Regions from separate parts of the Terribacillus sp. DMT04 genome, predicted to be linked through region 2. Evidence: predicted binding sites of a transcription regulator. Region 2 holds the regulator's gene; each other region holds the start of a gene.
What was found. The regulator Rex, encoded in region 2, represses fermentation and respiration genes when NADH is low (regulators of the CRP and FNR family bind a similar motif). The targets are predictions, from matches to a motif close to TTGTGAAATATTTCACAA.
Positions count from the first base shown of each region.

Region 1 (7,578 bases), 1.1 Mb from region 2:
AGATTATTCTGCTTTTCAGTTTGCATACTTGCAGCAGGCATTTCCTAATGCACGGATGACGTTGCTCGGAGATATCAACCAAGCAATTCAAGCGCATTCGCTTACCGGCGAAAATGTGCTGTCTGGTAATACTGCTGACAGTCATCGGATTGAGCTGTGGAGAAGCTACCGGTCCACAAGACAGATTGTCGACTTTACGAAAGAGCTATTGGAACATGCAAAGCATATCCAGCCGTTCAACCGTGATGGCGACTTGCCGACCGTAGCGAAAGTGAAAGATGAATCCGAACGACGCAGCATGATTTCAGAGAGAATCCGAGCTTTACAAACAGCTGGTTACGAAACGATTGCAGTAATCGCTAAGACGAGCAAAGAAAGCAGAGCAGCGTATGATTGGATTAAAGAAGAAATGGAAGCAGATCTAATAACAGAAACGACGTCGCAATACAAAAAAGGCCTCTCTGTCATTCCTGCTTATTTAGCTAAAGGAATTGAGTTTGATGCTGTTATTTTATATGATGTATCGGATATGGCGTACGGTCATGAATCCGAGCGCACACTGCTGTATACAGCATGTACACGTGCGATGCACGAATTGCATATGTACAGCAGTGGCAACCTAAGTCCATTCATTGAGTCAGCAGCAGAAACAACGTATAAAAGCCTATAAAAAAACAGGAATCCGCGCAGGATTCCTGTTTTCTGTTTTACCATAAACCGATGATTTTCCACCAGACACCGCCAATACCAATCCAGACAATTAGATGGATAATGGAGATGATGAAACCGAGTCCCCACCATTTTTGCTGAGAGACAAAGCCCGCACCGAAGAATACTGGAGCAGGACCGCTGCCGTAATGTGTCAGACATCCGAACAAGTTACTGAAGAATGCTAACAAGAGAGCTGACAATAACGGAGGGGCACCAGCTGCTACAACAACGGACAAGAAGGCAGCGTACATCGCGCTCACATGTGCTGTGTTACTAGCAAAGAAGTAGTGCGAATAGAAATACACAATTGCCAGCAATAGCAATGCTACCGGCCAGGACAGCGTACTTACGACATTACTCATAATATCACTGAACCATGGTACAAGACCGAGTTCGTTCAAGTAATTTGCCATCATAACGAGGACGGCGAACCAGACAAGTGTATCCCAAGCGCCTTGCTCTTGCTTAATGTCAGACCAAGTAAGCACTTCTGTCAGCAAGAGTACAACTAAGCCGATAAATGCAGCAGTCGTTGAGCCGATACCAAAACTTCCACCGAAAATCCAAAGGACGAGCAGCAAGAAGAATACAGCAATCATGAACCACTCGGACTGCTTTAGTTTACCCATGCTTTGCAGTTTCTCTGTAGCCATTTCCGTTGCTTTTGGTGTTTCTTTAATTTCAGGCGGGTAAAGCTTGAAAACGACAAACGGAATAATGATCAAGCTAATAATACCAGGGACGATGGATGCAAGAATCCAAAGACCCCAAGAGATGGATTCTCCAGTGATGCTTTCTGCAGCGCTGGCAGCCAATGGGTTGGCTGCCATAGCTGTCAGGAACATCGCCGAAGTGATAGCATTTCCCTGATAAGAAGCAGTCACTAAAAATGAACCAATCTTGCGCTCTGTCCCATCCCCGCTTCTGGAGCCGTAAGAATTCGATAAGGATTGAATGATCGGAAAAATAATCCCGCCGGCACGTGCTGTGTTCGATGGCATCGCTGGCGAAAGAATTAAATCACTTCCAATTAAGGAATAGGACAATCCTAATGTCTTTTTACCGAATAAGCGGACAAATAGATATGCAATTCTGGAACCAAGACCAGTCTTGATAAAACCTCTCGAGATGAAAAATGCGATGACAATCAGCCAAATTGTGCTGTTTTGAAATCCGCTAAGTGCTTCCTCTAATCCTAGTGTGCGTGTTAATACGATAGCTGTTAAAGATAAGATGGCGACACTTCCCATCGGCATCGGCTTGATAATCAAGCCGATGATGGTTGCTACAAAAATGGCGAATAAATGCCAAGCTTCTTCTTTTACACCATCAGGTGAGGGAATGAACCAAAGAATGACTCCTATTAAAACCGTAATAAGGAGCGGAATCCATTTGACTTCCCGTTTAGGTTTGTTAGATGAATCAGCCATAACGAAAACTCCTTTAGTAAAGTAAATAAATTATTAAATACAACATTATATTAGCATAAAAATATTGATATGAAAGGATTGCTCTATTTTGAGTGATGTATTTAATTGATTTAAAAAATTTATTAAATCAAAAGATTTATAACGATTCTAATGTAGTGAAAATATGCAAAAAAATACTTCACATGAAATAAGTATCTCTGCTTTCCATACCCGCTTATTCTCGTTAGTATGCCAATGTTAATTACTAAAAATAATTGAGAATAAAAAAAGAATCCGAAAAAAATCGGATTCTTTAACGCTATGATACAAAATCTTATGTCAGTCACGTGCCAACAGCGCGTAGACAGCTGCGACATCTTTTTTGCCGTAGCCATTCTTTTGCGCAAGAGCATACAGTTCCTTCACACTATTTGTCATTGGCAGAGGAGCTCCTGCTTCATAAGCTGTTTCAGAGATTTGCTGCAAATCTTTGTAAGCATGCTCGAGCGGGAATTGGGGGTCAAAGTTCTGCTGCAGGATGGTGTCTCGTTTTCCAGCCTGAATATCACTTGTTACGGGAAGAGCCAGCAGCACGTCCATCAAGTGTTCGGCATTGAGACCGACTGCTTCACCAAAGCTTATAGCTTCTGATAAACCAGTAAGAGACTGTACAAGCAGCATATTCACTGCTAGTTTTGTCGCGGAGCCGTTCCCGTTTTCCCCCATATGCTGAACGCTTTGTCCCATTTTTTCGAGCAAAGGTGTAATTTGTTTAACATCTTGTGCATCACCGCCAACAAGAAAGTGCAGCTTTCCTTGCTGTGCAGGTGCTTTTGAACCGGAAACTGGTGCATCAACGAAACGGATATGATGTTTCTTAGCCGCTACAGCCATTTCCTTCGTGAATGCTGGTTTTACTGTACTAACATCAACCCACAAGCTGCCTTTCTTCATTCCGCTGAACAGTCCTTCTTCTCCGAGGACTACAGCTTTCACAGCGCTTGGGTCAGTGAGCATTGTAAATACGACATCTGCTTGTTCGCCAACTTTTTGAGGTGATTCTGCCCAGACAGCACCATTGTCTACTAAATGTTGTGCTTTTGCTTTCGTACGGTTATAAACAACTAACTGCTCTCCTTTTTTGAGCAGATTAGCTGCCATGTTTTCTCCCATAATTCCTAATCCAATAAACCCAATCACAAAACCAGCCTCCTTTTGTTCTGACATTACTAGCATACAGAAAAACGGAATGTTTTTAAAAGTCTTTCGCACCGGCTATGATAAAGGCAGGGAGTGAAGAATATGAAGCTTAGTATATTGGATCAATCTCGTCTTAAAGAAGATGGCAATGCGGCAGAAGCGCTACAGGAGACAGCTCGTTTAGCAGAGCTGGCTGATCAGCTGGGGTACGAGCGCTTCTGGGTATCAGAACATCATGGGGGCAGCTTAGGACATAGCAGTCCAGAAGTCATGATGGCGCATCTGGCAAGCAGAACGTCACGAATTAGAATCGGATCCGGGGGTGTCATGCTGTCCCACTATAGTGCTTATAAAGTGGCAGAAAACGCGCGACTACTTGAAGCACTTCATCCAGGAAGAATTGACATCGGAATTGGACGTGCTCCAGGCGGTATGCCCGCTGCTAAACGAGCATTGCAAGAGCATAAAATCGTACCGGAGGATTGGTATGACCGCCAAATACGTGATCTGCTTCATTACTTGAATATAAGGAATGAGGAAAAGCATCGCTTTGGAGAATTAAAAGCAATGCCAGACATTCAGACAGCGCCTGCTGTCTGGCTGTTGGGCGGCAGTGCAGGCAGTGCAGGCCTTGCTGCTTATCACGGCATAGGATTTGCTTACGCGCAGTTTATCCGCGGAGAAAAAGATACAGCTGTACTGGAAATGTACCGACAATCTTTTCAGCAGGAGGCAGGGAAGCCGCAAGCGTTAATCAGCTTGTTCTTATTCTGTGCTGCGACGCATGAACAAGCAGAAGCATTAGCGAAAAGCCATGAAGTAGCATCCCTTTTGCAAGAACAGGGTAGACCTGTAAACGGGATGCTGCGTCCAGACACAGCTGCAGCGTACAAATTATCTCCTTATGAAAAAGAACGGCTGCAAGATAACAGAGCAACAATGGTCATTGGCACCCCAGCTGAAGTGCTTCAGCAGCTGGAGGAACTGCAGAAATATTATGGCCACGATGTGGAATTCATGCTGACAAGTCCGGTTTATGATGAGCAAGCCAGACAGAATGGCTTCCAGCTTTTAATGGAGACTTACAAGCAGCGGGGTTATTCTGTTTGAATCAGCTGCTGTTATTCTGGTATAGTAGAAAAGACAATTCATAAGAAATCTTATAACGAGTGGCGGAGGGAAAGGCCCGATGAAGCCCGGCAACCCACTGCAGGAGGGCAGTCCTGCAGGAAGGTGCTACGACCTGCAGCTTTATGTAAGCTGCGTGATAAGATAACGACGGCTGCAAGTAACGAGCTTCTTCTTATCGAAGAAGCTTTTTTAGTAGGATCGATGTGTCGTTCGGTAGGATTTCCTATGGGCAAAAGGAGTAATAGACATGAAATATGCGTATTGGCAGCCAGTAACAAACAGCTGGCTGCGGCATGTGGAGGATGAGGCATCTCTTAGCTTGTTATGTGTAAAGGAAACAGCGCGCATGGCAGAACGCAGTGGTTTTGATGCTGTATTTCTTCCTGATACCTACCTATACCAAGGAAAGAATGCAGATCAGCAGCTGGATTTTTGGGAAACAGCTAGCGCTGTGGCAGAGGCAACAAATAAACTGCATATCATGGCAGCAGTTCGGCCGAGTATTGATCAGCCAGTGGAAGCTGCTAAGCAAGCAGTGACTATTGATCAGATTAGCAACAGTCGATTTTCACTTGCGGTTGTATCTTTTCTTCGGGAAGAAGAACAAAAGCGAGAAGCTGGTGATATAGCCGGAACGGAGGAATTTTACCTGCAGACAGAGGAATTTTTTGAAGTGCTGCGCGGTGTTTGGGCAGCGGGCAGTTACACATATGATGGATTATATTATCAAGTCCAGCATATCGATTATCTCCCAGCTGCGAACAAAAAAGAAATATCGCCTTTGTACGCTGGCGGAGAGAGCGACTATTTGCGGCAGACCATTGCGGAATCATGCGATGCTTACGTGATGAAAGGCGGTACGGTACAGGAAACAGCTAGTATGGTAGCTGACATGCAAATTCGCCGGGAAGCTGCTGGCAAGCAGCCTTTTACCGAGTTTGGTATGACTGCTTATGTCATTTGTCGTGAGACAGAGGAAGAAGCCTATCAAGAATGGGAACGGATTACCGGCGTCGACTACGAAGCATATGTAACAGAGGAAGAATTAGCACAAAAAAGTATCATCAGCGACGATGCTGTTGCTGCAAGAGGACTGCGTCCGAATCTAGTTGGAACGCCAATGCAAATAGCGCAGCGGATTCTTGCTTATGAACATGCAGGCGTTAGTTTGCTTTTGCTGCAATTTTCCCCACAGCTGCGGGAAATGGAACGTTTTGCAAACGACGTCATACCGCTGGTCGAGGAAATGCGCGAAAACTCCATTTAATTGGGAATGTGTGTAGACAACACACAGGCAATCGCTTACATTAAAGATGAAGAGTAAAGGTATAGTATGGGGGCCTAACATGGAGCTATTGACAATTTTTGATGACCAGCACCGAGAGATAGGCGTGAAAGAAAGAGAAGAAGTGCATCGGGACGGGGATTGGCATGAAACGTTTCATTGCTGGTTCGTCGAACACGATGGTACAGATCTATACATTTATCTACAGCAGCGCGCCTTCAATAAAAGCGAATTTCCCGGGAAATACGACATTACCGCAGCGGGTCATTTGGAAAATGGCGAAACCCCTGTAACCGGCGGCTTGCGCGAAGTACAAGAAGAATTAGGGGTCACGCTTGAAGAGAGTGATTTGTTTTATAAGGGTGTTATCCAAGAGGAATTATTTGCTGCTAACTTGATAGATAGGGAATTTTGTCATCAATTCTTCTACTATCTGGAGGAGTTGCCGGTTATTCTGCTAAATGATGAAGTTATACAAATTATTCGGATGCGAGTGAATGACTTGGAAAGCTTGGTTGAAGGAGAACATGCGAAGATGGAAGCGGAAATCGTTGCAGGAGCACCGCGTCAGCGAATTGATGTAACACGCGATGCGTTATGCCCGCATGAGCTCGAGTATTATCGAGAAGTAATCGCGATATGCCGTACATAAAGAAAAGGAGCAGCGATTTTGCTGCTCCTTTTCTTTATGTTAAAAAGCCCAATTGCCGTTCTCAAAGATGGCTTCCACTTTACCGTCCGGTGTTTCACCAGTAATGGAAAGTTCACCAGAGCCAACCATGAAATCAACATGCGTTAAGCTGTAGTTGAAGCCCATTGCCGTTAGTTCTTCTTTTGACTTGTTTTGTGCATCTTTCACGCAAAATCCGATAGCTTGTCCAAGCGCTAAGTGACAAGAAGCATTTTCATCAAATAATGTGTTATTAAAGACAATACCAGACTGGGAGATAGGAGATTCGTGCGGCACAAGTGCTACCTCGCCAAGGAATCTCGCCCCGTCATCTGTGTCCAGTAAGTTTTTTAATGTTTCATAGCCTTTCTCGGCAGTGAAGTCTACCACTTTTCCTTTTTCGAAGGTAAGCGAAAAGTTCTCCAGCAACGTACCCCCATAATTCAAGGGCTTCGTACTGCTGACAGTCCCATTTACGCCATTTCTTACAGGAATAGTAAATACTTCTTCAGTAGGAAGATTCGGGATGTATGTACTAGCATCTTCTTTTTTAAATTCCGCGCATGTCCATATTGCTTCCGGGTGCAGCTCAATTGTTAAGTCTGTTCCAGGACCTGTATAGTGCAGTTTTCGATAATCTCTTGTATTGAGATGATCTGCATTCTTTTTCATGACGGCTACATGCTGTTCCCAAAGCTCTACTGTGTTGTCCTGATCAGAGCGGGTAGTGAAGAAGATTCTGTCCCATAATTTATCAACAGCTGCTTGACCAGTTAAGTCAGGGAAGACAGATTCGGCCCATTCTACTGTTGGAACAGAAGCAATCAGCCAGTTAATGCGTCCATTTGTTTTGTAAGCTTGGTAACCTTGTCTGGCAGCGCCTAACGCTTTTGTATAACGAGCAACTCTGGCAGGGTCAATGCCATCAAAAAGAGAAGGATTTGGTGTTTTGATTTCTAAAAATGCGGTATCAGCTGCTGCCAGTTCTTCATAAACACGACCGCGGAAAGGAGTGAAGAAATCAAGATCTTCCTCTTTCGCGTAGCTGATTTTTGCTTTGGTAATATTGTCATCCTGGTAATCAACAACAACATCGCGCATACCTGCTTCATATGCTTTTTGTGCAACAACTTTCGTAAATGGTGCAGCGGATAAATCTGCCGAAATCATTA
Region 1 is NZ_CP077639.1:2,883,343-2,890,920, reverse strand. It holds gene helD (RNA polymerase recycling motor HelD) at 1-670, shown strand, start outside; gene KS242_RS14990 (anion permease) at 708-2,141, opposite strand; gene KS242_RS14985 (NAD(P)-dependent oxidoreductase) at 2,460-3,320, opposite strand; gene KS242_RS14980 (LLM class flavin-dependent oxidoreductase) at 3,423-4,430, shown strand; SAM riboswitch class I at 4,478-4,594, shown strand; gene KS242_RS14975 (LLM class flavin-dependent oxidoreductase) at 4,699-5,718, shown strand; gene KS242_RS14970 (NUDIX hydrolase) at 5,798-6,388, shown strand; gene KS242_RS14965 (aminopeptidase) at 6,428-7,578, opposite strand, start outside.
Region 1: KS242_RS14990 (anion permease) is a predicted target of Rex. The motif match lies at 2,295-2,312, and genes of this name have one in related genera.

Region 2 (7,578 bases):
AGCCAAGCAGACCAAATGGCAAATTGAACGCAAATAGAAAAGGCCACGGCAAATACGTAATCAAGATTCCGCCAACCGTTGGACCAATTGCTGGGGCCACCATAGCCGCAACACCGTAAATGCCGACTGCAAGACCTCGTTCCTGTTTCGGAAACGCTTGAAATATAAGCGCCATGGAAATAGGCATCATCAATCCGCCGCCGATACCTTGCACAAATCGCGCTGCAATCACGAACGGCAGACTGCTCGTAAAAATACCAAAAATGGACCCTGTCAGAAATATCGCAAGGCCCAGCAAGTAAATGCTTTTTTTCCCAAACCTATCTCCAAGATACCCTGTCACCGGCATGGTCATACCCATCGCCACCATAAAAATGGTCAAGATCCAGCCAACACTAACTGCATTGGCGTTAAACGTTGAAATTAACGACGGCAAAGCCGGATTCAGCATACTATTATTTAGAATGACAGTGAATGTGCCAAAAAGGACCGCAACAACAACTAACCATTTAGATTCTAATTTACTCACATACATGCTCCCAGCTGTATTCTCTTTTTCTCCAGTTGATAGCGCTTACTATTTCACGACCAGTACTGGGCATTTTGCTCTTTTAATCACTTCTGTACTTACACTGCCTACAACAAGTTTTTGAAACCCATTCAAACCTCGTGTTCCAATTACGACAAGATCAAACAAGCCGTTATTCGCTTTTTCAGCTATCATCTTGCCGGCTTCTCCGCGTTCGATTGTACGCGTATAAGGAATATTCGCATTGCGCAGCTTCTCTTCATTATGCTGAATACGCAATTCACCATCCCGATACACATCATCTGGCTTCACCTGCTGCAGCACAATCTCACTGTTGCGTACTTCTTGCAGCGCGTTAATAACCTCCAGCTGCACGGGATGCGTGCTGGCTTGACACATTTTTATTACTTCCTCCGTTGCTCGAAGCGAATGCTCTGAGCCATCAACAGCCAATAGGATTTTTTCATACATAAAGACGCCTCCTCCAACTATGATAGTATCTATTTCCCTTTACAAAGTTGAAACAAACAAGCAAGTACTACTATTTCGGAACACGAAACACATAGATATGAATTAACAATAACATGACATTCTGATTTGGAAAAGTATGAGATAATGGAGAAAATTAGCAGAGGTGATTTTTTTTGCTGGCTAAACTAATAAAAATTGTAATTGTTTTGCTTCTCATTGTTGGTGTCGGTATATGGATATTTGATGCATTTAAGTACGAGGCACTTATTGAAGATAAAATTAAACGGATAGAAGTATATCCGGCAGGAGCTTCATCTGCTTCCCAAACGATAACAAATAAAGATACGGTAGAAAATATCCTAGAATGCATGAATAAAACCTGTGGGCGTGAAGAAATGAGCGAAGTAGCTTCCTATGCCGATGTTGACGGCAGATTAATACTTTCTGGAGCGAGCAATACATATGAAGTTGGCATCTATCAAGGCAGTGGAACAGTTGACTTTGTCTACGATGGCACCATTATGGATAGCGAAATGAAACCCTTCTCTTTTTAATTGAAAAACAGCCGCCAAAAATGATAGCGGCTGCTGCTGGGAAGGATATATCTTGCTTACGTAACATAATCATTTACTCGATCATCTGCATCCGCTCCGTAAACTTCGTCGGATAAGATAAGAATCCGAGCATGATACTCGTAACAATAGCTGTCGTCAGCAGCAGGAATAAGATCAGCAGCTGGAACATAACTGCTTGAAGCGGGTCTGCTCCTGCGATAATCTGCCCGCTCATCATTCCTGGCAGCTGTACTAACCCAATTGTTTTCTGGCTTTCAATGGTTGGGATGGTACTTGCTTTAATGGAAGCAAGCAGCGATTTCTGGATTGCCTGCTTTGGGGTTCCGCCTAAAGAAAGGATAAGCTCTGTTTCCTCTCTGCGGGATGCTACTTCAGATGTAAATCGGTTCAGAAACAATATACCAAGCACCATGGAATTACCAATCACCATTCCGCTGAGCGGGATAATATACTGTGCTGTTGGCGGTGTTATCTGAAGACTTAACAAGATTCCTTGCGTCAGCACTTCAATAACGACAAATGTAAAGATTAATTTCCATGTAATTCCCTTAATGCTTTTCCCTTTTTTCCTCGCATTTTGTGTTGCTGCGCCAATCATTAACATCACCATCAAGAAAATATAAAGCATATTTTCGGATTCGAAGATGAACTGCAATACATAGCCGACTGCAAACAGCTGAATAATGGAACGAACAGTCGCGATGAGTGTATCTTTTTCTAGCCCAAGACGTAATGTTTTCGATAAAATTAGCGGAATGAGTACAAATATAAGTGTGAGCAATAAAGCAAGGAAACTCATGCTTCTCCCTCCTTTACAAACTGTTTCACTGCTTCTTTCTCCGGATGATCAAGCAGGTCAGCTGTTCCTGCCTCTATTACTTCTCCGCTCATCATCACCCACACCTGATCTGCGACTGCTTTTGCTTGCTCTAGGTTATGTGTAATCCATATGACCGTAGTTCCATATTCCCTGTTAATTTGGAGAATCAGTTTTTCAATATCCTGCTTAGATACCCGGTCTAAGGAAGATGTGATCTCATCGAGCAGCAGAATTTGAGGGCGATTTAATAATGTCCTGGCGATCGATACCTTTTGTTGCTGTCCGCCTGATAAGCTTTTACTGTCCCGGTCTAATATATCTGTATCCAGACCTACTTCTTGCACAATTCGTGCTGCTTTCGCTTCTGACAGCTCTTCACCAGCAAGTCGCAGCGGCAACGCCAAGTTTTCCCTCACACTGCCCTCGAGCATCGTTGCTTGCTGCAGAACAATACCAACATGGCGGCGTAAACTGATTGGATCATAAGACAAGATATCTTTCCCATCTATCAGAATATCTCCGCTATCCGGCGACTGCAATCCATTACACAAACGAAACAAAGTAGTCTTTCCAGCACCAGATGGACCGATAACGCTCGTAATTTTTCCTTTAGCAAATGTTCCTGTAATAGCATGCAAAATTTCTTTTTCACCTGCATGGTAAGTTACACTATCTAAGTATATAGCTGCTTGCTGTTTCTCCATGTTGTCCTTCCTTTCTTCCTCTGCTTCCGCCCGCGTTGCTATAGCTTTCACATGTAAGTAAGAAAAAACACCTCTGCAGGAGAGGTGTTACATTAATAATGTTTAAGAAAATAAACCAGCGATTGTAATTCAATTGCGAGATCAATATGATGTACGCGGATATTATCAGGTACGGCAATACGCGCTGGCGTGAAATTCAGAATTCCAGCAATACCGCAATCCACCAAGCGATCCGTAATAGGCTGTGCAGCGATTGCTGGCACTGTTAGTATTGCGGCACTCACATTCCCTATATAATCCTCTAAGTCATCAATATGATAAACGGGTACGCCGCCGATATTATGATCCACTTTTCCAGGGTCGGTGTCGAAAGCCATTTCTATCTTTGTATTATTATTTTTAATAAAGTTGTAATGCAGAAATGCAGTACCAAGGTTACCTACTCCAATGAGTGCCACTTTCGTAATCTCATCTTGATCTAATGTTTTTCGGAAAAACTTCAGCAAATACTCTACATTATAGCCGTAGCCCTTTTTACCAAGTGCTCCGAAATAAGAGAAGTCACGGCGAATTGTTGCGGAGTCGACTTTCACCGATTCGCTAAGTTCTTTAGAAGAAACACGCGTTTTGCCTTGCAGATGCAGGCTGTTGAGAAATCGGTAATAAAGCGGCAGTCGCTTTGCCGTCGCCTTCGGTATTTTATTTTGATCCATATACATACTCATATATCCTCCTAAAGCTTGCAGCTCCCAGAAGTGAACTTCGTGCAGCTATGCAGTTGGGTCTAAAGGCTTCTCGTTCTAGAACATTAGATGTTCTGTTACCTTCTGTATATAAGACCTCCCATATACCGCTTCGTTACGCGGAATAATGGCTGCAAACAGGTTCCATTCCGGCATCTGTAAAGAACCAACAGATGCGGCCTGCGGCTTCGTCCTTGAATTGTTACGATATGATACTTTCACAAGTACAATTAATAATAACACCTTATTCTATCAGATATGAATGGGAAAGTCTTGTACAGATTCACAAAGAAGCATGTGCGGGGTATCTAGTTTCATTTTAACAAATCACGTTACAATGTCCATCTTCCAGCAAGCAAAAAAACGTGAGAATTCCGCGCTTGCTACTGTTTTGACACATAGGATACACTGATAGTATGAGGTGAACGAAATGATTTTATTGCAAGCGAATAATATAACGAAACTATTTGGCGCAGATGTCATTTTATCCAATATAAAGCTAGAAGTACAAACACAGGATCGTTTAGCTATTGTCGGACGCAACGGTGCCGGCAAATCAACCCTCCTGAAGATTCTAGCAGGTGAATTGACATACGATGAGGGAAACGTCTTCCTCGCCAAGGAAGCCACACTCGGCTACTTAGAACAACACACAGGCTTAGAATCAGATAAAAGTATACTGGAAGAAATGAAAACAGTATTTGCTGACCTTATCCAGCAAGAGCAGGAATTGCGCCGCCTGGAAACAAAAATGGGTGATTCTGATTTAATTGCCGACGAAGCAGCTTATCAGCAGCTCCTTACGAACTATGATACAAAGCAGCAAGCGTTTCGCTTAAACGGCGGTTATCAGTACGAAGCTGACATTCGTTCTGTATTAAACGGCCTGCGGTTTGGCGATAAAGACTTGTCCACACCAATCGGTTCATTAAGCGGCGGTCAAAAAACACGGCTTGCGTTAGGAAAGCTGCTGCTTCAGAAACCTGATGTATTAATACTAGATGAGCCGACCAACCATTTAGATATCTCAACATTGGACTGGCTTGAGGGCTATTTAAGCAGCTATCAAGGTGCTGTTGTCGTCGTATCCCACGATCGATATTTCCTCGACAAGACCGTGAATACTGTTATCGAGATTGCTCATAATCACTCTGTGCGATATAAAGGCAATTACAGCAATTATCTAGACCAAAAAGCGGCAAATTACGAAAAAGAAATGAAGCAATTTGAAAAGCAGCAGTCTGAAATAAAGAAAATGGAAGAATTCGTTCAAAAGAACATCGCGCGGGCAACCACGACAAAACGCGCACAGAGCAGACGAAAACAATTAGAGAAAATGGATCGAATAGAGCGTCCGCTTCATGATGCGTCTTCAGCAAAGCTGACTTTTGATATTGATCGCCGCAGCGGCAATGACGTGCTAAAGGTAAAAGAATTAGCGTATCAGTACCCGGAAAGTACATCTCCTGTATTTAAAGATGTCAGCTTCCAAATGAATCGCCAGGACCGTATTGCACTTACTGGACCTAACGGAACTGGGAAAACAACGCTGCTTAAAACGATCATTGGAAAGCTTCCTGCAAAAACTGGTCATGTAGAGCTAGGCGCAGGCGTTAGCATTGGCTACTACGATCAGGAACAAACAGAACTGCATTCTTCCAAATCGGTACTTGCTGAGCTATGGGATGAATACCCGCTAATGGATGAGAAGGATATACGCACTATCCTCGGAAACTTCCTATTCACAGGTGATGATGTACTTAAAGTAGTCAACACACTGAGCGGCGGAGAGAAAGCCCGACTTGCGTTAGCGAAGCTGATGATGCAGAAGTCCAACCTTTTAATCATGGATGAACCGACCAACCACTTAGACTTAGATAGTAAAGAAGTGCTGGAAGGCGCATTAGCAGATTATCCTGGTACGATTCTATTCGTCTCTCATGACCGTTACTTTATGAACAAAATTGCCACACAAGTGCTGGAAATGACGAACAAGCAGCTTGTAACTTATTTAGGGAACTATGATTACTTTATAGAGAAGAAGCAAGAACAGCAAGAAATTGCCGATCTAGAAGCATTAGCAGCCGAAACAAAGCAGCCTGTTAAGCAAGAAAATAAATCGAATTATCATCAAGATAAAGCAATGAAACGGGAAATTCGGAAAAGAGAACGACGTATTGCGGAGCTGGAAGAAAAAATCGCTGAGTTGGAGACAGAGATTGAAGGTAACGAAACATTGCTCACTGATCCGGAAGTTTTCCAAGATTATCAGAAGGCGCAGGAAATTACAGAACGTAATGAACAGCTCCAAGCTGCACTGCTGGAAGTTATGGAAGAGTGGGAAACACTCATCGAAGAAAATGAAAGTTATGCACAGGAGTAAATACGCTTTCATTGTTGATTTCATAGGATATACACAAAGTTGTACACATTATCCACAAAGTCCACATTATTTTGATGTGATTTTATCCACTTCTGTACCTGGTACTAATAGCGGGTTTTAAAAAGTTATGCACAAGCGGAAGCCTGTGCTGTGCACAAAAAAAGCATTGTTTCCTAGTCGGAAACAATGCTTTTTCTTATAGTGGCATAGATGCTCTCGCGTTCATCGCCAAATCAGCGAATTTGCCTTGTTGATAAGATATAGATGCAGCTGCCCCAATCATTGCAGCATTATCGGTGCAAAGTGCAAGCGGCGGAATTAAAAGATCTGCTTGCTTGTCCGCAAATGCTTGCTCCAATGCCGCTCTTAGTCCGCTGTTCGCTGCAACGCCCCCAGCTACGATCACTTGTTTGGCACCATATTGCTCGGCTGCTCGGAGTGTCTTCCCAACGAGTACTTCTACAACACTTGCTTGGAAGCTTGCCGCAACGTCAGCAGGAGGATACGTTTCTCCTTTTTGCTTCGCATTGTGAAGTGTATTAATTACCGCCGACTTAAGACCAGAGAAGCTAAAATCGTAACTCTCCGGCTCTAGCCATGCGCGAGGGAAATCAATAGACTGCTCGCCTTCTGCTGCCAGCTTATCAATGCGTGGGCCGCCTGGATAAGGCAGCTGTAACGTTCTGGCTACTTTATCATACGCTTCTCCTGCTGCATCATCACGTGTTTCTCCGATCACTTCAAAGCTGCCATGCTCTTTCATAAGAACCAGCTCTGTATGTCCACCTGAAACAACTAATGCTAGCAGCGGGAATGCAAATTCCTGCTCCAGACGGTTTGCGTAAATATGACCGGCGATATGATGTACCCCAATCAGCGGCTTACCGATGGAAAAGGCCAATGCTTTAGCAGCATTTACTCCGACGAGTAGTGCACCAATTAAACCTGGCCCCTGCGTTACTGCTACGGCATCCAAATCATTCTTCTCAACACCTGCTTGCTGAAGTGCCTCTTCTATGACAATTGTGATCTGCTCCACATGATGCCGGGAAGCAATCTCCGGCACAACACCGCCAAATCGCTTGTGACTCTCAATTTGGGAGGCCACAACATTGGACCGAATCACGGTGCCGCCCTCGATAACAGCAGCTGCAGTTTCATCACAGCTTGTTTCTATTGCTAATATAAGTTCTGATGTTTTCATAAGTTCACCCACATTACAATCGCATCTTCTTGATTGTCTGTATAATAGTTTTTTCGTATCCCGCCAGGCACTAAACCAAACTTGCGATATAGATGCTGCGCTGGCAGATTAGATACGCGTACTTCCAATGATAAACGATATGCTCCAGC
Region 2 is NZ_CP077639.1:566,251-573,828, reverse strand. It holds gene KS242_RS03185 (MDR family MFS transporter) at 1-535, opposite strand, end outside; gene KS242_RS03180 (universal stress protein) at 578-1,000, opposite strand; gene KS242_RS03175 (hypothetical protein) at 1,174-1,554, shown strand; gene fetB (ABC transporter permease) at 1,628-2,374, opposite strand; gene KS242_RS03165 (ABC transporter ATP-binding protein) at 2,371-3,099, opposite strand; gene KS242_RS03160 (redox-sensing transcriptional repressor Rex) at 3,192-3,818, opposite strand; gene KS242_RS03155 (ABC-F family ATP-binding cassette domain-containing protein) at 4,273-6,225, shown strand; gene tsaD (tRNA (adenosine(37)-N6)-threonylcarbamoyltransferase complex transferase subunit TsaD) at 6,422-7,429, opposite strand; gene rimI (ribosomal protein S18-alanine N-acetyltransferase) at 7,426-7,578, opposite strand, start outside.

Region 3 (7,578 bases), 1.6 Mb from region 2:
GCGATACCGTACAATGTATCTGCTGCTGTAATGGCACGCAGACCTCCGAAAACAATATAACCCATACTTACTAATCCAATGATACTTGCAATAATAGCTACTGCCCAAAAAGTGCTGATATTTAATCCGCCAGTAATATTGAAAATGGAATCAAGCACAAGTGCCCCGGAGTAAAGAACCGTCGGCAGGAAGGAAGTCATATAACCGATAATGAATAAAATAGAAACAAATTGGCGTGTACGCATGTCGAAGCGCTGTTCGAGAAAGTCAGGTATGGTGGTAATTCCTGCTCGTAAGTAGCGGGGCAGGAACAGGAATGCGAGGACGAACAAAGCGAGTGGTGACGTCACTTCCCAACCCATAGCTGTAAAGTTGCCGGCAAATGTCTGGCCATTCTGTCCGACAAGCTGTTCCGTAGATAAATTTGTCAGAAGCATGGAGCTCCCGATGGCAACACCAGTGAGACTGCGGCCGCCTAAGAAATAACCGTCTGATGTAGCAAGATCAATTCCTCGCGTCTTTCGCCAGGAATAATAGGCAATCCCGACCGTCACGAGTATAAATGAAATGACAATAAAAGTATAAAGCATGCAATTTCCTCCTTAAGTACTCCCGCAGCGATTGAACGCTGCCATATCTCCTAAGGAAATACCCCAGGCTTACTCTCTCAAAACCTATTAAATTATTTGGCTGCAATTCCTATATTTTCTGTTAATTATTCTAGTTATAGTTTGAACCATCCGCTGTTCTATTGTATTGTTGCCAATGTTAAGTCAGATAATGAAGGAGGGAGTCAGCATGTCCTTGACTAGCAGCCGTTTTTCACCGCGCACTGTCATTGTCGTTTTAATGATTTGTGCCTTTTCGATTGGAACGACAGAATATGTTGTAACAGGCGTGTTAACCCATATTGCTGGGGACTTACATGTAACAATTGCATCAGCAGGTCTAGTTGTAAGCATGTATGCGCTTGGAGTAGCCGTCTTTGGTCCGCTTATGACAACATTGTCTGTAAAATTGCCGCGTAAGCCGATGCTTCTAATGTTTATGGTGGTATTCATCGGCAGCAACATTGTTAGTGCTACTGCGCCTAACTTTTCTGTTCTGCTCATCTCCCGTGTTGCTTCTGCTTTTATGCACGGACCATTTTTTGCGCTTGCTTTTGTGATGGCAAGTGAATTGGTGGAGCCTCGTAAACGCGTCCAAGCAATTGCTGCTGTAAATGGCGGACTTACGATTGCTATTATGATCGGTGTGCCGTTTGGAGCGTATCTCGGATCCTTAATTGAATGGCGTCTCGTGTTCTGGCTGATTGCACTTTTGGGTTTAGCAGGACTAGTTGGACTGTTCATCTGTGCACCAAATACGAAACCCGCAGAAACACCTCGGATTAAGCAGGAACTCAGCGTCTTTAAGCATAAACAGGTGCTATTAACAATCGCAATCATCATATTTGGCTATTCAGGTGTATTTACCGCTTATACTTTTATTGAACCATTGCTCCGGACTGTCACTGGATTTGGCGGGATTGGTATTATGATTAGTCTTTTCTTTTTTGGTATGGGCAGCGTTATCGGTAATTTTTCGACTCCGCGACTTGCGGGCGGCAATGTAACAAAAACGCTTATTTATGTATTTACAACACTGACAATCATCCTATTGCTGTTCCCACTAGCAACACAATATGCCGTTACAGCAGTATTCATTATCGGTCTCTTCGGGGCTGGCGCGTTCGGTACTACGCCATTATTACAGTCGAAGATTGTTATGGCTGCTAAAGAAGGACCGACAATTGCAGCAGCAGCTAGTGTATCAGCGTTCAATCTAGCAAATGCGGCTGGAGCCTATTTAGGCGGAATAATACTGGATGCTAATTTAGGATACTCGTGGCTGGTGATATGCGGGGCCGTCATCTCTGTTATTGGGATACTATTATCAGCACTTTCCTATCACGAAGAGAAAAAGGAACAGAAGTTGGCTTGAAGTGTATTGCACACCCTAAATTCTTCCTTCATACTAGAATAAATTACTAGAGGAGGTAAGAAGAGGTTGAATCCAATACTTCAAGATTTTAAAACAGCAATTGAAACAGAACGGCTGCTTATTCGGAAGCCGGAAATTGGCGATGGGAAAGCAGTTAATGATGCAATCAAAGCATCCGTAACGGAATTAAAAAGCTGGATGCCGTGGGTGCAGGAGATTCCTGCACCAGAGGATACAGAAGAAAATATTCGGGAATCAGTTGCCAATTGGATCAACCGGACAGGCCTTCGTATGCTCATCTTTCACAAGCATACAGGGGCGTTTATTGCCTCCAGCGGTTTTCATGCAATCGACTGGGATGTGCCAAAAGTAGAGATTGGCTATTGGATGGACACGCGCTATACTGGTCAAGGCTATATGACAGAAGCAGTAGACGCGCTCACAGCATACGCTTTTACAGTGCTTGGTGTGAAGCGGGTGCAAATACTTTGTGATGAAGCGAATAAAGCAAGCAGGGCAGTGGCCGAACGCGTTGGTTACCAGTTGGAAGGTATTCATTACTGCGACAGCTTGAGTGTTGACCGTAAGACTGTACGCAATACGGTGTACTACAGCATGACCAGATAGCGGATTGTTATCCAATTACTGGATGCGCATTTACTTCAAACGTTCAAATTTTGTTCACTACTTGTTCTTATTCTCTCATTTGACTGGTGTTAGAATGATAATTGAACTGTTTACTTACTAGGCAAGTCTGGTGTTTTTTGCTGCTTTGTATTACACTAGTTTCTGGATTGTTGTCAGAGACTGCCTAAATGGCAGTATGCTTGTATGTTTCAGGTTGAGTTTCTGCTGTTCCTGCCGGATGCAGAAGTTCTAATGTGAAATACTTATCAAAACCCTATTACAGCGAACGGGTTGTTTTCTTATGCAGAGAGGAAACAGCGCTTTTTCGCAGATTCAGGTAAAGAAAGGAAGGGAAGCAGGCGCATGCTTAAAAAATTGAAACCCTTAAGTCTTCTACTGTTCCTTGCCCTGCCGCTAATGCTCGCCGGTTGTTCTACACCGGAAGTACTCGATCCGAAAGGACCAGTGGCAAGTCAGCAGAGTGACCTTATTATTCTATCAATCATTTTCATGCTTACAATCGTAGCGGTTGTATTCGTACTCTTGACAATTATTCTTGTCAAGTACAGAGAAAGAAAGGATCATGACAAGTACAGCCCAGAGCTTCATGGCAGCATGCTGCTGGAAACGATTTGGACGATCATCCCGATCATCATCGTTGTTATCTTGGCTATTCCTACTGTCAGAACGATCTATAACCTGGAGGAAGCGCCTGAAGCTAAGACAGCTGAAGCTGCGAATGAAGATCCATTGGTTATTGAAGCAACATCCATCAACTGGAAATGGGTATTCACTTATCCTGAAGAGGATATTGAAACAGTGGATTATCTGCACATCCCGATTCACCGTCCAGTGGAATTCAAACTAACATCTGCCGATAACATGGCTGCTTTGTGGATTCCAAGTCTTGGCGGACAGAAATATGCAATGTCCGGCATGCAGACAACACTATTCCTTCAAGCAGATGAAGCTGGTGAGTACGATGGCCGAAACGCAAACTTCACTGGTGAAGGATTTAACGAACAGCGCTTTATCGTGTATGCAGAGGAAGAGGCAGACTACGACCAGTGGGTAGAAGAAGTTCAAGATTCTGCTCCAGAACTGACACAATATGAGTATGACAATCTTTTGATTCCTGGCGTTTATGAAGGAACAGCTGAATTCAATGGTACGCATTTGCAATGGATTGATCATTCCAAAGATGCTGAATACACATTGGAAGCATGGGAACGTCTAGGCTATGAGCCGAAGAACCCGCATGCGAAAGACAAATCTCAAAACATCTTGTCAGAAGATGAGATTCCATATTACGAGCAAGACAATACTGTAGACTACTCGGATGAAAACATGGACCATGAAAACATGGAAAATGAAGAACATGCGAGTCACGAGTAACAGAGAGAGGGGGAAATGTTTTGGACTTAAAATGGAATGAGTTTATCATTACCGGCGACCCATTGATTCTTGGCGCACAGATTAGTATCTTGCTTGGATCAATCGCCGTTGTAGCTGCCCTTACTTATTTTAAGAAATGGACGTGGCTATGGAAAGAATGGCTGACTTCTGTCGACCATAAGAAATTGGGTATCATGTATATCCTTAGTGCCCTTTTAATGCTTTTCCGCGGTGGTATCGATGGTTTAATGATCCGTACACAGTTGGCAAAACCGGGTATGGAATTCCTGGATCCACAGCACTATAACGAGGTATTCTCAACACATGGTGTAATCATGATTTTGTTCATGGCGATGCCATTCTTAATTGGTTTAATTAACTATATTGTACCGCTTCAAATTGGTGCGCGTGATGTAGCGTTCCCTTATTTGAACAACTTGAGCTTCTGGACATTCTTTGTCGGTATGGCTCTATTTAACATTTCCTTCATCATCGGTGGTTCACCGGATGCAGGCTGGACAGCATACACGCCGCTTGCGACGAATGAATTCAGTCCTGGTCCTGGTCAGAACTACTACTTACTAGCTATTCAGATTGCTGGTATCGGTACGTTGATGACGGGTATTAACTTCTTCGTAACCATCCTTAAGATGCGTACGAAAGGTATGACATTGATGAAAATGTCTATGTTTACTTGGACATCATTGATCACAATGCTTATCATTATCTTTGCTTTCCCTGTGCTAACGGTAGCACTTGCATTGCAAACATTTGACCGACTATTCGGTTCTGTAATTTTCACCTTGCAAGGTGATGGTAACCCGATGCTATGGGTTAACTTGTTCTGGGTATGGGGTCACCCTGAGGTTTATATCGTTATTCTTCCTGCGTTCGGGATTTTCTCTGAAATCATCTCGACATTCGCAAGAAAACAGCTTTTCGCATACAAAGCGATGGTTGTGTCCATTGTGACGATTTCTGTGTTGAGCTTCCTAGTATGGGTTCACCACTTCTTCACAATGGGTAATAGTGCAGAAGCAAATAGTTTCTTCTCTATTACAACGATGGCAATTTCAATCCCCACCGGGGTTAAGATCTTTAACTGGCTATTTACCATGTATCGAGGACGTATTACCTTTACGACACCGATGCTATGGTCACTTGCTTTTATCCCGAACTTCGTTATTGGTGGGGTAACAGGGGTTATGCTTGCAATGGCAGCAGCCGATTATCAGTATCATAATACGTACTTCTTGGTATCTCACTTCCACTATGTGCTGATTTCAGGTACAGTATTTGCTTGTTTTGCAGGTTTGATTTACTGGTATCCGAAAATGTTTGGTCACAAACTAAACGAAAAGATTGGTAAATGGGCATTCTGGATCTTTATTATTGGCTTTAACGTATGTTTCTTCCCGCAGTACTTCCTAGGGTTGGACGGTATGCCAAGACGTATTTCCACATATACGGAGGCAGATGGCTGGACCGGTTTGAACTTTATCTCTACAATCGGTGCTTTCATGATGGGGCTTGCATTCCTTATCTTCGTTGCAAACATCGTATACAGCTGGAGATTCTCTCCAAGAGAGAAGACAGGCGATGCGTGGGGTCTTGGACGTAACCTAGAATGGGCAACAAGCTCTTCTATCCCGCCGCACTATAACTTTGCTGTTCTTCCAGAAGTAACAGGACTTGATCCGTACTGGGATATGAAAGAAAAGGGACTTGATCGACAGAAGAATGTTGATTATAAACCAATTCATATGCCGAACAACGCAGTTACACCAGTTATCATGTCCGTCTTGATGGGAGCTGCAGCCTTTGGTCTTGTATTCCACTGGTACTGGATCGGTATTGTTGGCGGAATCGGTATCTTCATCACAATGATAGCTCGTTCATTTGATTACAATGACGGCTACTATGTAAGTGTTGAAGAAATTAAAGAAACAGAAGCGAAAGCGAATAAATAAGGAGGTTGTGAAGAAATGGCACATGATCACAATGTGAACCCTAACGCTCCATTGGAATATCAGTCAGAAACCGGCCGTTTGAATATTACCGGTTTCTGGACTTTCCTTGGTGCAGAGATCGCCTTGTTCTCGACTTTATTCGCATCCTATTTCGCGTTGCAAGCACGTGTAGGTGACGGACCAACCTCAAATGAGATGTTCGAAGCAGGACTTGTTATGATTATGACAATGCTGCTGCTCACAAGTAGTTTCACGTGCGGTATTGCCATCCACGAAATGCGTGCGAACAACAAAACAGGCGTCATGATCTGGATGATTATCACACTCATCCTAGGTGCAGGCTTCATAGGCTATGAACTTTATGAGTTTGTACATTATGTACATGAAGGTGTTACACTTAGCACAAGTGCACATTGGTCTATGTTCTTTATCTTGCTCGGAACACATGGACTGCACGTTTCAATCGGTATTGGCTGGATTATCTTGCTGTTGATCCAGCTTGCAAGAAGAGGACTTACACCGAAGACAGCATCAAAAGTCTTCATTTCTAGTCTCTATTGGCACTTCTTAGATGTTGTGTGGATCTTTATCTTCACATGCGTTTACTTGATGGGGATGGTGAATTAATATGAGTCAACAAACGAAAAAGGGACATTTTCCTTGGAAGCATCTCATCGGCTTTTTGATCTCAATCGCGTTGACACTCGTCGCCTTCGCAACAGCATTATGGACTGACTGGTCATCATCAACGATTTTCATCATTATCTTGATTTTCGCTTTGATCCAGGCTGCTTTGCAGTTAGTTATGTTCATGCACATGACCGAAGGAGAAGACGGTGGACTGATTTCCGGTAACACCCTATTCGGATTCTTTATTGCAGTAGTTATCATTGTTGGTACGTACTGGCTGATGACTTCTGGCCACATGCATATGGGCATGTAAATCAAACCCGCTCTCTGAGCGGGTTTTTTTGTGTTTTCTTCAGTCTTTATCTAAAATAGAAGCAGATAGAAGAGGAGGGTGCGGTATGATTTTTCCTAGTAATGTACATATTATAGAAAAAGCGAGTAAAGTAGCTGATGTAGCTAGAGCGTATAAAAGCATTGGCGATGAACAAGCGAGATTAGCAGAAAAAGTGATTGATACTTTCCGTTCTGCTGCGTATACATTGCTGACCATTCCTAACGAACAAGGGGGAGACGGTGCTAATTTGCACGATTTTTTGCTGGCTCAGGAAACACTGGCAGCTGGTGATGGTGCTGCTGCTCTGTCTATCGGCTGGCATCTAAGTACAATGCAGGACTTATGTGAGAATGCAAACTGGCCAGCCGGCATGTTTTCGCGATTTCTGCAAGAGGTGGTGCAGAAGAAGAAAATTGTTAACCGAGCAGCTTCCGAACCAGCTACAGGAAGCCCTACTCGCGGTGGCATTCCGGAAACACATGCAAAAAGAGTCGGAGATGGATATATCCTAAATGGACGTAAAACATTTACATCAATGGCAGCTGATTTAGATTATTATCTGGTGACAGCATATGCAGAAGAGGAAGACACTGTTGGAAGCTTTTTAATTGCCAGGGAAATAAAAGGCGTTTCTGTCGA
Region 3 is NZ_CP077639.1:2,368,098-2,375,675, reverse strand. It holds gene KS242_RS12600 (solute:sodium symporter family transporter) at 1-590, opposite strand, end outside; gene KS242_RS12595 (MFS transporter) at 799-1,983, shown strand; gene KS242_RS12590 (GNAT family N-acetyltransferase) at 2,050-2,610, shown strand; gene qoxA (cytochrome aa3 quinol oxidase subunit II) at 2,974-4,005, shown strand; gene qoxB (cytochrome aa3 quinol oxidase subunit I) at 4,026-5,975, shown strand; gene qoxC (cytochrome aa3 quinol oxidase subunit III) at 5,991-6,602, shown strand; gene qoxD (cytochrome aa3 quinol oxidase subunit IV) at 6,604-6,918, shown strand; gene KS242_RS12565 (acyl-CoA dehydrogenase family protein) at 7,004-7,578, shown strand, end outside.
Region 3: qoxA (cytochrome aa3 quinol oxidase subunit II) is a predicted target of Rex. The motif match lies at 2,863-2,880, and genes of this name have one in related genera.

Region 4 (7,578 bases), 390 kb from region 2:
AACGGAACGCCCAAGCCCAAATGCACGTACCAGAACAATCGGCACATAAACAAGCAAGATATTTTCTGGGCGCAAGGACGACTTCGAAATCAAAAAACCAGATGTGAACATCAAAGCTGCCGCTGAACCTACTGTCAGCATACTCAGCAGCATGATGGTCAGCATGCGATATTTATATCGTTTAACATATGGCATGATCCAGTCACGATGCTTCATGTTTATCCCCCATTTGTGCTTTCAGCAAACGGACATATTGGCCGTCTTTTGCTGCTAATTCTTCATGCGTGCCGTACTCTGTGATTCTGCCATGCTCCATCACGATAATAAGATCCATTTCCTGCATCCAATGCAGACGATGCGAAGCAAAGAACAGCAATTTATCCGCAACCAATTCCTCGATTACTTCTTTCAATTCATATTCTGTCTCAATATCAAGCTGCGCAGTTGGCTCATCCAAAAGAACGATGGAGCGATCACTAAGGAACGCTCTAGCCAACACGACTCGCTGCGCCTGCCCGCCGCTTAAACTGCGGGCTCCTTCACCAATAAGCGTATCAGAATCCTCGGGCAGGTTATGAATAACGTCGCGCAGACCCGCATAATCAATTGCTTTTTCCACTGCTTCATCACTAGCTTCCGGCGCATAAAAGCGAATATTATCTTTTACACTGCCTTGGAAGATAAATGGATGCTGCGGGATATACGCCGTTTGCTGCTGCCAAGTGTCTGCGTTAAAGTCGATGGCTTTTCCGTCCAATTCCATTCGTCCGCTGGCAGGGTCAATAAAACCGCTAAGCAAATCAATAAAAGTTGATTTACCTGCTCCGCTAGCGCCAATCAGTCCAACCTTTTGATTGCCTTTTATGCGAATGCTTAAGTCAGTTAAAGCAGACTGATTTTCTTCATAAGCAACTGTTACATCACGCAGAACCAGCTCGCTGTCTTGTTTCCACACACCTGCGTCTTTGCCTTTACGTTTCCCGTCAGCAAGCTGAATAACAGCAAGCATTTGGTCACCGGCATCTTTGCCGTCCAATGTGGCATGATAATCATTTCCTACTTCACGAATCGGCAGGAAATACTCAGGAGCAAGCAGCAAGATCATTAAAGCCGGCTCCAATAACAGCGTGCCATCAATTAAACGCAGCCCAAGCGTTACTGCAACAAACGCGATTGCCAGCTGCGTAAACAGATCAAGTGCAAAACTAGACAAAAACGCAATACGCAATGTCCCCAGAGTGGATTTGCGGTACTGCCCGCTTACCTTCTCAATCGTTTCGCCATGTTCCTTGCTGCGACCAAGAAACTTCAATGTTTCCAAGCCGCGCAGGGAATCAACAAAATGATTGGAGAGCATACGGTATGCCTTCCATTGACTATCCATTTTCTTTTGAGCTGCTAAACCTAGCAAGACCATAAATGCAATCAAAATAGGAATAGTTACGAGAAAGATTACACCAGAAATAGCATCGTGCATCCAAATATAAACAAGCACAAGCCAGGGCGTAATCATATTGGAAACGAGCTTTGGCAAAAATAGTTCAAGATAATCCCGAAGCTTCCCTACACTCTCCAACAAAAAAGTAACCAGATTTCCGGTACCTTCTTGCTTGGTATAACGTGGTCCAAGCTTAAAGACACTTTCTAAAAATGCTTTCCGCATCTCTTCTACAGTCGCCTGCGCAAAGCGGAAACAGATCTTTTTAATTATCAGCTGCAGCAGCTGTCTAACAAGAAAGGCTGCTACGAAGCAGCCTATAAGTGGAATTTGTGATGTAAAGCTATGTCCATGGAACAGGTGCGTAATGGCCTCCGCCAGCCACTTCGCTTGAAAGATAATGGCCACAGCTTGCAGCAGTGTGAATGCGGAGAGCACCACCAACACCGTTTTTATTCCTTTATAAGCCATTAAGTTTCTGCCCATTAGTATTCCATATGCTCCTTATGATCTACTCGTTTACGGAAAACGTAGTAGCTCCAAATTTGATAGCCTAACACGAAAGGCAATAGCGCCAAACTAAGGTAGGTCATGATTTTCAAAGAATAATCGCCTGAAGATGCATTTTGTACTGTCAGACTGTAAGCATCACTGATAGAACTAATCATCACCCGCGGGAATAGTCCGATAAACACAGATGCAATCAGCAGGATAATAATTAAACCTGACATCAAGAACGCCCAGCCATCGCGTTTACGCGTAATGAAATAGCCGGATGCGATATAAACCAAAATACCGACCATGAATAAATACTCTAAAATATTGCCATGAACTGCGAACATATCTGTTTTAAAGAAAGTCATGCCCAGGAAGGCAACGAGTAAAACAGCATTGATTGGCAGCAAGTTCTTTGCTGCGCGGCGGCAGCGCTCACGCAGTGTATCCATTAATCGTAGTGTCCCGAAAATTAGACCATGCCATACACACAGCATGGTTAATGTTACACCGCCAAGAACGGTATAGACATTAATAACATCCGTTACGCCTGCATGCATAATCATGTTTTCATCAATCGGTACACCTTGGATTAAAGCTGTGAACATAATTCCGAAAGTGAGCGGCGGAATAATACTGCCGATTAGGATAACCCAATCCCAGACTTTGCGCCAAGTCGGATGCTCTGCTTTGCCGCGGAACTCGAAAGCAACCCCGCGTCCAATCAACCCGAAAAGGATAAATGCAAAGCAGAGATAAAAACCGCTCAGCATAGACGCATACCAACTCGGAAAGGCAGCAAACATGGCACCAATAGCAGTTATGAGCCACACTTCATTTGCATCCCAGAATGGACCGATAGAGTTTATGAACGCGCGTCTTTCTAAATCATTTTTAGCGACGAATCTGCCTGCAATTCCAACACCAAAATCAAAGCCTTCCAAGAAGAAAAAGCCAACGAATAACACCGCAACAAGGATGAACCAAAATTCATTAAGAGAAAGCATGTTGACCCTCCTTCGTAAATGGATCCTCAATCGAATCCGATTGTTCCATATCGTGGTCTGGTCCTTTTTTAATCTCGCGGACGAATAGCGTTATCATGACCGCGAACAAAATTAAATACAAAGCAGAAAACGAAATGAGTGAGAATAACACTTGCCCTGCACTTACACCTGCACTAACTGCGTCTTCTGTTTGCATATAACCAAACACAACCCATGGCTGACGGCCGATTTCTGTCATAATCCAGCCGGCAGAACTTCCGATGAACGGGAAGCTGATGGCAACAATCATCATACGCAGATACCATTTACTATTTATAAGTTTTTTCCGTGCATACAAGTACGCACCCCAAATTGTTAATACAGCAATAGCCCCACCTAGCGCGGACATAATCCGGAAGCTCCAGAATGTTGTTTTCACTGGCGGAATATAATCGCCAGATCCGTACATATTTTCATAGCGTTCCTGAAGGGTATTCATCCCTTCAACAGAGCCGTGGAAATTACCATAAGATAAGAAACTTAACAAGTAAGGAATTTTAAGTTCAGCTGTGTTCTCCCCAGCTTCTGTATCAATGTTAGCAAGCACTGTCCAAGGAGCTGGATCAGCACTGTCTTCCCAAAGTCCTTCACTCGCTGCCATTTTCATTGGCTGTGTTTCGACTAGGTAAAGCGCCTGTTCGTGTCCGGACAATGCAATACCAATACCGCTAATTAAACCAACAATGATTGCTATTTTAAATGATCCTTTATAAAACGCTACATGCTTCTTGCGAAGAAGAGCAATAGCGCTAATTCCTGTTATGAATAACGCTCCAGTCGCAAATGAACCAAATAGTGTATGCGGGAACTCGACCCACAGCTGGCCATTCGTCAAGATAGCTAAGAAATCATTCATTTCTAATCTGCCGTTTTGCAGTACAGCCCCTACTGGATGCTGCATAAAGGAGTTCGCCGACAAAATAAAGAATGCCGAGAAGATTGTCCCTAAAGATACTAACCAAATGCATAATGCATGGAGCCATTTCGGCAGACGGTCCCAGCCGAAAATCCATAAACCTAAGAAAGTGGATTCCATGAAGAATGCTAATAAAGCTTCTATTGCAAGCGGCGCACCGAATACATCCCCAACAAATCGGGAATATTCCGACCAGTTCATTCCGAATTGGAATTCCTGCAGAATACCGGTGACGACACCGACTGCAAAGTTAATTAGGAATAAATGCCCCCAGAACTTTGCCATTTTTTTGTACTTATCGTCTTTTTTCACAACATACAATGTTTCCATGATTGCAATGATGAACACCAATCCTATACTCAATGGAACGAATAGGAAGTGGAACAAAGTCGTTGATGCAAATTGGATCCGAGATAGTTCTACAACATCCATCTTGCCGCCTTCTTTCTTTAACGTAATTTAAACGGATACTTTGTGAAGTTAATCACAATGTCCTGTTACATTTAGTATACTCCTTCTTTCCCATTCGAGATTGTGAAATATTGAACAAATTGTGGCGTAACTGTCACAGCTTTGTTAACAAACAAAAAAATCCCTTCACAAAGGGATTTTCATTGGGATACTCTCTATTTTAATTACGTTTATTCAGAAGCTTACCTATTGCATGGTCCGCTTTTGCCGGCATACCTATCCTGCGCGCTTCCTCTAGAATGTGACGGTTAGAAAGACCATGTAATTGGAAATAGCGCTCCATCAGCTTCCGTTTTGCTTCCTTATTTGGTAGCAGCCAGTATATCACAGACCAAGCCTCCATGCTGCCAAGCGGCAATATACCAGCAGTCGTTTGCTCCTTAACTGCAGTAAAAGGCATCCGGAAAAGAGCGTCTTCATATGTAACAGCAAAGTCGGCCATCAAATCTACTTGTATATTATCCAACATGGTAAAAGTAGTACATGCTTTTGTTATATAACGTCCTTGAGGCGGCTTATCCTCTATTTGAACGGCTCGTTTTTGCAGCACTTGTTTCGCTTGGGAAAAGTTCTCTGGCTTTACCAACAGATCCACGTCATTCGGCTGGACAGACAGTCCTTTTAGAAATAAAAGCAGCGAACCGCCAATGCTATAGGGCACCTCATGCTCCTCCAGCAGTTTTATAACCGGCTGAAAATGCAAACGACCACCCTCTTTCTGCTGATTATAAATTTCTTATATACCAAACATCACATGCATAATGCTCTGATTCGTTCAGCGGTTTGTCCATCTGCCGGAAACCTTGCTTCTGGTAAAAGCGATTGGCAGCATGCATATTGCTCAACGTTTCCAAGTAGCATTGTTTATAATGTTCCCCTGCAAAGGTAAGAGCTGTATCAAGCAACTTCTCGGCAATACCTGTTCCGCGCTGCTCTTTTGCTGCATACATTTTCTGCAGCTCACAAACATCCTCATGCGTTGCGACAGGCCCAATACCACAACCCGCCACAATACGTCCATCTTCCTCAGCAACCCAATATTTCGAACCCGACTGCTGATAAAGAAAATAAAATCGGCCTAAATCTGGGTCACTCCATGCTGTTCCAGGTTTGTCTGCACCAAATTCCTTTAAGCATGTTCGTATCAGCCGCTCTACAAGCAAGTTATCTTTTTCTTCGATTTCTCTAACTTTTATATTCCGCACTTTTATGCTTCCCTTTCAAATATCAGCTCAATACTAGCAGCCATTCCGTCATACCCAGGAATGGGATTCATACTGTGCAACCGCCATCCTTTCTGTGCATATTCCTGCACAGTTTTCCGGTAATCGTTTTTCATTTTTCCAGTAAAACTCTTCATTTCAATTGTCTCAAATGCGTATGTTATCATAAATAAAATCCTCCTCGGCTACTCTTATATACGTTTTCAAAGTCTTTTCACTAAATAGTACTGTGTATGACCGGCAGGGTGATCTTCTAGCTTGCCGTAAACAGAATAGCCGTGTTTCTGATAGAAATGAGGCGCTTGAAAACTGAAGCTATCCAACTTTATCAATCTAGCACCGTTTTTTCGGGCAAAATCCTCTGCCTTCATTAAAAGCTTGGTTCCGTATCCGCTATGTCGTTTCGTTTCCTCAACCCACAGAAAATCAATGTGCAAATGATGCCAGTAAAAGGTACAGGTAACCCCGCCAGTAATATCGCCACTTTCATCTTGTATGGTAAATTCAGTTGTTTCCTTTTTTGTCCCTTTTTCGCCTGGCAGCTGCTGCATGTTGTAAGTAATCACCTGATCCCGAACAAAATTTCTTACCTCTTCACTGCTCGTTTGTTTAATCTCCACTTCTGTCTCCCCCTACTTCCGGCAGTTTTTTAAGCACCTCCTAATTTTACCATTAACTTCGGAATGATGAATGACACAAAACAAAAGCGGTTGGGACAAAACAAGATCAATTGATCCTAAAAGCAAACGATGACTAGATCCATACTTTTAATGCAGCCCTCTGACAGCTGCTGCTTTCCAAATCTAGCTGTCATCGTCGGACAAGAATGGCTTTTGAATTAGATGCCGACAAGAAAATCGCTTTTTATTTTCGAGGAGTCTACGTATCCTGCCTACACTAGTAAGGGTCATCATAACAAGAATTAGCGTAGGAAATACACGGAGGCTTCCCAGCCGCCCGCAGGAAAGCGGAGTGTATTTCCGAAGCGATACTCTCATATTCGTTTACAATGCAAAAAAATCCAAACAATACTGCTTTTAATTGCAGTATTGTTTGGATTTTATATAGCTTAAGCAGTTATGACCCAGCCTCTTTATACAGTATCCCGCTTTTCTACTATTAAACCTATCTTATTCAGTGCACGCTCCAGATTCGCTTCTATCATAATATCCTTCAGCTCCATTTGCAGTGAACGAGCTTTTAATGCTAAATCTGGATGAAAGCCAGTCAGTATAGGTGTTACACCAACAAGCTTTAGTAAAGTTGCTATTTTCAGCAGCGAATTGCTGACAACATGATCTATTTGCGAAATGCCTGATAGATCAATAACCAGATAGTCCAAATTCAGATCCTGGCTTTTTTGCAATGCTAGCTGAATGATATTTTCCGCTCGAACTTCATTAATAAATCCCATCACTGGCAAGACAGCTACTCCAGAGGTAATCGGCACAAAGGGAGCCGATAGATTTTTAATTTGCTGATTGGCACTATCCAGTTCCAGCACAAAAGTTAAAAGTGATGCCATCGTCTCGAATAAACGTATATGTTCTTCTGTAAATGGAAACGACTTTTTATCCAATCCGCAAATCGTACCGTAATTATCGCCATTCTCAAAATAGATAGGAATGCCAATAAAGCTGCCGCCGCCTAAATCCTTCGCTATATCTAGTGATTGTGTCAGTTCACTTTCTGCTAAATCGGAAATAATCAATATATCTTCTCCATGATCAACACTTAGCTTACATAATGTTTCATTGTAAGGTAGGGTTTCTCCTTCCCGTATAAGCTCTTCCTCTTGATTGACGACTTTGACAATTTGATTACGCACATTATCATTTTTGGCGATGAACAGTGTATTGATTTTTACGAATTCACTTATCATATTCAGTACACCTTGCGCCGCTTCATCAAAATTATGAAATAACTTGACCCGCTTTGTCATTTCTGTAACTGTTTTCATTTATGTACCTTTCTCCCTATTGATAAATT
Region 4 is NZ_CP077639.1:960,434-968,011, reverse strand. It holds gene cydC (thiol reductant ABC exporter subunit CydC) at 1-216, opposite strand, end outside; gene cydD (thiol reductant ABC exporter subunit CydD) at 203-1,924, opposite strand; gene cydB (cytochrome d ubiquinol oxidase subunit II) at 1,924-2,940, opposite strand; gene KS242_RS05265 (cytochrome ubiquinol oxidase subunit I) at 2,927-4,327, opposite strand; gene KS242_RS05260 (nucleotidyltransferase family protein) at 4,527-5,069, opposite strand; gene KS242_RS05255 (GNAT family N-acetyltransferase) at 5,092-5,571, opposite strand; gene KS242_RS05250 (DUF4177 domain-containing protein) at 5,574-5,756, opposite strand; gene KS242_RS05245 (GNAT family N-acetyltransferase) at 5,793-6,209, opposite strand; gene KS242_RS05240 (GAF domain-containing protein) at 6,683-7,549, opposite strand.
Region 4: KS242_RS05265 (cytochrome ubiquinol oxidase subunit I) is a predicted target of Rex. The motif match lies at 4,368-4,385, and genes of this name have one in related genera.